DNA from 2 places in the Hymenobacter sp. 102 genome. Region 2 is predicted to be linked to the other one. Evidence: riboswitches for the same ligand, from Rfam matches in the RefSeq annotation. Region 2 holds a riboswitch; the other holds the start of a gene.
What was found. A riboswitch is a leader RNA that binds a small molecule or an ion and turns the genes downstream of it on or off. The one in region 2 is predicted to bind S-adenosylmethionine.

Region 1 (4,192 bases), 2.1 Mb from region 2:
CCCCCAATCAGGGTATGGATGCGCGGCAGGGCCAGATGCTCTCGCAGGGCCTCGTGCACGGCCACCATATCCCGAATGGTCACCAGCGGAAACTGCTGAAACGCGGCTTCGCCGGTAACCGGGTCGGGGGTGAGCGGGCCGGTGGTGCCGTAGCAGGAGCCCAGCACGTTGGCGCACACGATATACCACTCGCTCGGGTCAAAATGGCAGCCGGGGCCTACCAGGCCGGGCCACCACTCCAGCACATCAGAGTTGGCCGTGAGGGCGTGACACACCCACAGCACATTGTCGCGGGTGGGGCTCAGCTGGCCGTAGGTATGGTACGTTACCGCCACGTGCGGTAGTACACCGCCATTTTCCAGCCGCAACGGCCGGGGCAGATGAAACACGTGGGATTCTGCGGAAGACATTGTCTCGGAGTGATGAGTTATGAATGCTGAATGATGAGGTATAAATGCTGACTTATTCGCGCCAATTCATCATTCATACCTCATCATTCAACTCTCAGAAAAAGGTGCGGGCACCACTGCTGCACGAGGATTTTCTCTCACAAAAACCCGTGCGGGTGCCCGCGCTGCGTGCTGGAAGCTGCGTAATGGGTGGCTCTCTCACCTGCCGCCCACTACCTCAACCCATCTCAAGTTTTGCTAGACTTCCAGCGGGGCAGCGTGTTCGGGTTCCGGCTCGGGCAGCAGGGTGCTGCCGTGCTCAGGAGTGGCGGCGTTGCGCACGGCGTCAAACGCCTGCTGCAAATCAGCCCGGATATCTTCAAAATGCTCAATGCCCAGGGACAGGCGCAGCAGCGTGGGCGTTACGCCGGCGGCGCGCTGCTCCTCCTCGGAAAGCTGCTGGTGCGTAGTGGCCGAGGGCTGAATGATGAGCGTTTTGGCGTCGCCCACGTTGGCCAGGTGGCTCACCAGCTTCAGGTTATCGATGAACTGGATGGCGGTTTCCTTGCTGCCTTTGATGGCGAAGGTGAGCACCCCGCCGTAGCCGCGCTTCAGGTATTTCTGGGCCAGGGCATGGTAGGGGCTGCTGGCCAAACCGGGGTAATTCACGGCTTCTACCTGCGGGTGCTGCTCCAGCCAGGTGGCAATGCGCAGCGCGTTTTCCACGGTGCGGTCCACGCGCAGGCTCAGGGTTTCGAGGCCCTGCAGCAGCAGGAAGGAGTTAAATGGGCTCTGCGAAGGGCCAAAGTCGCGCAGGCCTTCCACCCGGGCCCGAATGATGAAGGCAATATTGCCGAACGGCCCGTTTTTGCCGAATACGTCGTTGAATACCAGTCCGTGGTAGCCGTCGGAAGGCTGCGTGAACTGCGGAAATTTGCCGTTGCCGAAGTCGTACTTACCGCCGTCCACAATCACGCCGCCCACGCTGGTGCCGTGGCCGCCAATCCATTTCGTGGCCGATTCTACCACGATGTGCGCGCCGTGCTCCAGCGGCCGGAACAGGTAGCCGCCCGCCCCGAAGGTGTTGTCCACGATGAGCGGCAGATCTTGCTTCTCGGCAATGGCGGCAATGCGCTCAAAATCGGGCACGTTGAAACCGGGGTTACCGATGGTTTCCAGGTACAACGCCTTGGTGTTCTCGTCAATCAGGGCCTCGAAGCTCTCCGGCTTGTCACCATCGGCAAAGCGCACCTCAATGCCCAGGCGCTTAAACGCCACCTTAAACTGGTTGTACGTGCCGCCATACAGGAAGGAGGTGGACACAAAGTTGTCGCCGGCCTGCAGGATGTTGTTGAGGGCAATGAACTGGGCCGCCTGCCCTGAGGATACGGCCAGCGCCGCTACGCCGCCTTCCAGGGCCGCCACGCGCTGCTCAAACACGTCGGTGGTGGGGTTCATCAGGCGGGTATAAATATTGCCGAACTCCTTCAGCGCAAACAGGTTGGCCCCGTGCTCGGCGTTCTTGAACACGTAGCTGGTGGTCTGGTGAATAGGCACGGCGCGGGAACCGGTTACGGGGTCAGGCTGCTGGCCGGCGTGGAGTTGCAGGGTTTCGAAGTGGAGGTGCTGCGTGGACATGGTACTGCTGGTTTAGGAAGAGGTAGGGATGTAAACAGGAGGGCGAAAACCGCCGCAAAGCGCCCGTAAACCGGGCAAGAAGCCGCACCAAGGTCACGCAGCAACGCGCTGAATGTGAAAACGATAGGGGGTGCGGAGGGGCCGCCGGGTGCCGGCTGCCGGACACCCCGGCACGGCCGGAGCTACTGAAAGGGGAGGGGGGCTGCGTAGCCTAACTGGCGGCTAGCAACAGCAACAACACGCGCCGCAACAGCAGCGCATTCGCATTCGGCCAGCGGCGGCTACAGCGGCCGGGGCAACACAAACACCCCACGGCAAAGCAGCAGGCCCGAAGGCGGCTGAGGCGGTGGGGTTCGAAGAGGCGAAGGCGAGGGTGTTTTCCATGGTACTCCTGAGTTATATGCCCCGCCGCCAAATGGCTGGTCGGGCAGGAATTGGCACCTTTCGCGCGGTCGAAGGTTGCCAGTGGGTCACGGAGCCTGTTCTCTCGCCACTTCTGTATAAATCCTATGAAAACTTCCCCGCCGCAAACGGGGGAGTACCGGGTTGGTGTTGCAAAGGTATAGGCGCAGATTTGATATCTGCAATAGATGAGTGAAAATAAACGAAAATATTTTTGTCTGGCCCGGTAGCCGGTTTGTTGTTTTGGTTATGGGTGCAGGTGGTTGATAATCATTAAATTGTCTTTAGGGTGAGTTTCTTGTGGTTAGGAGGGGAGCGAGTTAGGTAGCAAAAGTACAGCTGCTGCGCTGGCTGCATAAGATGGGGCTGCAGGCCGCAGAGAGGGTGAAAAACTGTGCTGGCCGGGTATGGAAAAAGCCACCCTGTGAGGAGTGGCTTTTTGAATATTTTCAAGAAGTAAGTTGGCCTAGATTTTAGGCAGCGTCAGGACCTGGCCTACTTCAATCTTGTCGGGGTCGGAGCCGATTACACCTTTGTTAGCTTCGTAAATCTGGTGCCACTTGGTACCGTCGCCGTAGTGGTTGCGGGCAATTTTCGACAGCGAGTCGCCGCTTACTACCGTGTACGTTTCGCCTTCAGTGGCGGCAGCATTGGCGTTACCGAAAAAATCGGTGGCACCGCCAGCGGCTGGTTTAGCGGCGGGCTCAACGGGTTTTTTTTCGCCTTCGTTCGAGAGAAAATCAAACAGTCCCATAGGAGTAGAATCGTTAAGAGTGGGAGGGGAAGCACCGACTTGCGGCCGGGGTGGCTGGCAGTCACAGGCTTCTTACGCCGTGGTGGGCAATAGGTTATAACCCGACAGTGCTTCCGCGGCAACCTCAGCCCTACGGCAAACATCTTGGCGGATCAAGCCGTAAGAGGGGCATTATCGGCCCTGCGGCCGCTGATTCTGCCACATCCTTCACCCTATTCACTCTCCCCATGAAAACCCTGACCTCTCCCTTCCGCCTCCTGGCCAGCCTGCTGGCAGTGCTGGTCCTCTTCACGGCTGCTTCCTGCGGCAGCAAGGAGGGCAAAGTAGAAGGCGTAAATATGCTGTACGGTACCCAGAGCAAAGTCTGGAAAACCGATAAGGAGCTGAGCTCCACCGGTGACAAGGTAAAGCAGACTGATGCTCAGGAAGATGAGCGCATCACCTTCTTCGCCAACGGCCAGTACAACATGACGGCCCCCACCGGCGCCGTAAACGGCAAGTACACCTTCGATCAGGGAGCCAAAACCATCACCATGACGCCCGACGGTGCTGCCCAGAGCAACACCTTCACCGTGGTAACCCTCACCGATGACAAGCTGACGCTGAAAGCCCCCACCGGTGCTGAACTGAAGCTTGAAAAAGAATAACCCCGCTGTTAGGTTTGTATAACAGTCCAAAAACTCAAAAAAGCCCTTCTGCTCCAAGCAAAAGGGCTTTTTTGATGAGTATTCGCGGAAGTATGTAGCTTACCGGCCCGCTACATACCATTGTTACTATGTTTTCTATTCGAGTGCTGGCCCTGGCAGGCCTACTGAGTGTGTTGGCCGGCCCCATGCTGGCCCAAAATGCCCCAACCGCAGCGGCAGCAAGCGTCCCAATCCCCACGCACCCGGTGCGCAGCATCAGCCCCACCGACACCGATTTTGCTGACCTGGAGTTTCTGCGCCAGGAAATTGGCGGGGCCCGGGTGATAATGCTGGGCGAGCCCACCCACGGGGAAGGCAATGTG
Region 2 (4,192 bases):
ACGTCTGTTGGCGGTGCTTTTGCTTTATAGCGTCAAATACAATTATCCCAGCAACTGCACAATAAGAAGTCTGATGCAGCAACATCTTGATAGCTGAATCACTTGCCGCACGCTTACTTTCGGTAGGTTACCTATTCTCTATCCTGATGCGCTCATCGTTCCTTCGTTTTCTGACAAACAGCCTATTACTAACTGGCACGGCCTGTTCGCCGGACCCAGCTCCGGTGCCTGGCTTACGCACTGTCAATGACGTGCCTTACTATTTTTTCACGGAAGCCGATGCGCCCTGGCTGCAACTAGCAGCGGGCACGGTATGGCAGTTTGAAAATTCGCGCGGGCAGCAACGCACCTATGAGCTGTATCAACGGCTTGACAACCGACAAATGGAGGAGCGTACTGTTGTTCCGGTTGGGTCGTTTATTGGCAAATCGGAGTTAATCAAGTACTACGACGACATATTGGTACGCGTGCGGCGTACGGATAGCCTCGGCAGTGGCGGCGAGTTTCATATGTACCGGGGCCCGGCGCTGCTCGCATCCTACCCATCCCAGGGTACCAATCCTCGTGCTAGCCAGTTGTATGTAGAAGGGACCTGGACCGAATTCATCGGTAGCACCGACCCACAAAGCGACTATTACCGCTGCCGTGGAATAAAATTTCCGATGGGAACTGCCCTGGAAGGGCCATTTCAGCAACTCACTGTTAAGGGCCGAACCTATCCGGAAGTAGTAGAATTGGTGGCTACCAACCGCGGGCCGGACTGTGCCCCCGTTCCTGCCTCCTATATGCGCGTGCTCTACTATGACCGCCTCGCTGGTATCGTTCGGATGGTTTCTGACTCCGGCCAAGTATGGGACCGACTACCCTAGCTGCTTCCCCCCAACGCAAACAACCGGGGCCTTGCGGCCCCGGCTGTCACAGCTGGCATATCTCGCCAATTTTTACTTCTCTATAGTTAATTCCCCAGCCTGCCCCAGCTTGCTGTGCTTACGGCCGTAGCCGAAGTAGATGGCCAGGCCAATAGCCAGCCACACGGCCAGCCGCAGCCAGGTTTCCCAGGGCAGCGACACCATCATCACCACGCAGGTGAGAATACCCAGGATGGGCACCACCGGCACCCAAGGCGTGCGGAACCCACGCGGGGCGTCGGGCTCCCGCTTGCGCATAATGAGGATGCCCACGCACACCATCACGAAGGCCAGCAGCGTGCCGATGCTCGTCATTTCGCCCACCACCGAAATGGGCACGAAGCCCGCAAATAGCGCAATGAACAGCCCCAGCAGCAGGTTCGACTGCAGGGGCGTGCGGAACCGCTCGTGAATTCGGGCGAAAACCGGGGGCAGCAGGCCGTCTTTGGCCATGCTGAAAAACACCCGGCTCTGGCCCAGCAAGTCCACCAGAATTACGGACGTATAGCCCACGATGATAGCCAGAATGACGGCCGACGACAGCCAGGCGTAGGGCGTTTTCTCGATGGCAATGGCCACCGGGGCGGCGCTGTTCTTGAACTCGGTGTAGTTGGCCAGGCCCGTCATCACGTGCCCGAACAGCACGAACAGCACGGTGCAGATCAGCAACGAGCCGATGATGCCGATGGGCATGTTGCGCTGCGGATTCTTGGTTTCCTGGGCCATGGTGGCCACAATATCAAACCCGATAAACACGAAGAACACCACGCCCGCCCCGCGCAGAATCCCGCTCCAGCCAAACTCCCCAAATACGCCGGTATTCTCCGGGATGTAGGGTTGGTAGTTGGTGGGGTCGATGTACTGCCAGCCCAGGGCAATGAACACCAGCACCACGGCCACCTTCAGCGTGACCACCAGCGCATTAAACCACGCCGAGCCCGACGTGCCGCGGATAATAATCAGGGTAATAGCCAGCACGATGAGCATGGCCGGAATATTCACGAAGCCGTGTACCTCGGCCCCACTCGCCAGCTTGGCCGTCTCAAAGGGCGACATGACCAGCTGCGGGGGCAGATTGATACCGTATTTACTCAGAAACTTAAGCAGGTACTGCGACCAGCTGATGGCCACCGTAGCCGCGCCCACCGAGTACTCCAGCACCAAATCCCAGCCGATAATCCAGGCGAACAACTCGCCCATAGTAGCGTAGGCGTAGGTGTAGGCCGAGCCGGCCACCGGCACCATGGAGGCAAACTCGGCGTAGCACAGCGCCGAGAAGGCGCAGCCCACGGCCGCTACCACAAACGAGAGCGTCACGGCCGGGCCGGCGTTGTTAGCGGCCGCAATGCCGGTGAGCGAGAACAGGCCCGCCCCGATAATCACCCCAATGCCGATGGCAATGAGGTTGAAGCCGTTCAGGCTTCGTTTCAGCGTTCCGGCGCCGGTTTCGGCGGCCTCCTGCCGTAGCAGTTCCAATGATTTTCTGAGCATACAGAGGTGCATCGGGCCGCGGCCCGACAGGTCGTAAAAAGGAGAAAGAGAAAAGCAGATAAAGCTCCCTGCCCCGCCTCAGCGGGCGCGCAGCCGTTCGGGCCACGGCGGGCCGGAACCAGGAGAATAGGGCCGCTGCCTCCTTAGCGGGAGGCCGGCCCGGCAGCCAAACTAGCTACAACAACCCGCGCAACAACACCCCGTGGGCGCGCCTAACGGGCACAGCACGGCAGCGGATACAACGGAACGGGCAAGTAAGCGGGGCGAAAAGTCCACGGCAAGTTGTTTTTATATGGTCAGGAATTGGCACCGTTCCGGAGTTGCGGATGGTTGCCGACGCTTCTTCGAGCCTGTCTCTCAGCGCCTCTGTATAAAAACAATCCTTTGGGCTAGAAAGAATTGATGTGGCAAAGGTAAAGCCGGATTGCTGCCCCCGCAAACCCACCTGTTTTAGCGTCTGTAAACCGTAACGAAAGCCGGTACTCCACCGCCTCTGGGTCTTCAGGCTAAGCCCCACGAAGCCTGACGGTTCTCTCCCAGAGGCTATCAGCTACTTTCCAAACAGCTTCACTTACTGTCCACTTCCCCGGTGCCGACTCGGCGGTATAACGCCCGCCTGCTCGCCTCTGAACAGGCGGCCTGCTACGCCTGCCGCTAAGCCGAAAAACCTGCGACGCGCGCCGAAATCGAAGGTTTAACAGCGAAATTTATATTTTTTCCCGGCGGGTTTTAGGCGAAACTGGCACCGGAGTTGCAACCGCCGGAATAGATGCCGGCGGGTACGCCGCGGCTTCACTCGCATTCAACTTCAATTCTCATAGCCTCATGAAAAAGCTCTTGGTTCTCTTCGCCGCCTTCTCCCTGTCTGCCGCTGCCGCTTCGGCCCAAACTACGCCCGTGAAAGCCGCCCACGGCCGGCACATGAAAGGCGACAAGGCCGCCAAAACGCCCGAGCAGCGCGCCGACCACACCGCCCAGGCCCTCACCAAACAGCTCGGCCTCTCGGCCGCCCAAACTGCCCAGGTCCGCCAGCTGGCCCTCGACCGCGCCCGGCAGATGGACGCCCACAAAGCCCAGGCCGGCACTGCCTCTCCCACCGATAAAAAACAGCACCGCGCCGCCATGCAGGCCGAAAAAGCTCAGTACGATGCCAAGCTGAAGCAAATCCTGAGCGCCGACCAATACGCCAAATACACCCAGCGCCAGGCCGACAAAATGGCCAAGCACAAAGCCCACCGTCAGGGCATGAAACAAGGCAAAAGCTAAGCCTCTCTCCCACTTGCCAAAAAGCCCCGACGACGTTCGTCGGGGCTTTTTGGGTGTTGAGTTTGTGCTTAAACCTGTCATCCTGAGCATTCCGCGAATTAAGCGGAGACGAAGGACCTTCTAACAATAGAACGAGTCGTTGCTACGGCAACCATTCTAACGTTAAAAGATCCTTAGCTGCACTCAGGATGACAGCATGATTACGACATATTACTGCGGCTCTGGCAGGGGCGGATGTTCGGCAAACCACCGCAGGCGGTAGCACATGATGGCCGTTTCGCCGAGCTGTTCCAGCAGGCGGTAGTTGGCCACGGCTCCCACCGCCGCCCCGATGACGGGCACCAGTTGGGCCAGCTTGGCCAGGTCGATATAGTCGCGGTACTCCTGCTGGAAGGTGCGCCAGTCGAACGACTCGGCCGTGACGTGTTGCTGCGTGGTGGGCCAGTCGACGAGCTGGCGGTAAGTTTCGCGGCGGGTGTGCTGGCTGCTGAAGGCCAGTTGGAAGATGTGCAGCAGGTAGAGCCGCT

Region 1: linked by a shared signal. The riboswitch ahead of ACN19L_RS09775 (O-acetylhomoserine aminocarboxypropyltransferase/cysteine synthase family protein) and the one ahead of ACN19L_RS00560 (amino acid permease) in region 2 are both predicted to bind S-adenosylmethionine.

Annotation. Positions count from the first base shown of each region.
Region 1 covers NZ_CP188172.1:2,259,217-2,263,408, reverse strand. Annotated here, with positions in the region: gene metX (homoserine O-acetyltransferase MetX) at 1-410, opposite strand, end outside; gene ACN19L_RS09775 (O-acetylhomoserine aminocarboxypropyltransferase/cysteine synthase family protein) at 648-2,027, opposite strand; SAM riboswitch class I at 2,421-2,534, opposite strand; gene ACN19L_RS09770 (LysM peptidoglycan-binding domain-containing protein) at 2,896-3,183, opposite strand; gene ACN19L_RS09765 (lipocalin family protein) at 3,411-3,830, shown strand; gene ACN19L_RS09760 (erythromycin esterase family protein) at 3,959-4,192, shown strand, end outside.
Region 2 covers NZ_CP188172.1:111,606-115,797, reverse strand. Annotated here, with positions in the region: gene ACN19L_RS00565 (hypothetical protein) at 147-869, shown strand; gene ACN19L_RS00560 (amino acid permease) at 942-2,399, opposite strand; SAM riboswitch class I at 2,685-2,776, opposite strand; gene ACN19L_RS00555 (hypothetical protein) at 3,225-3,665, shown strand; gene ACN19L_RS00550 (EcsC family protein) at 3,876-4,192, opposite strand, start outside.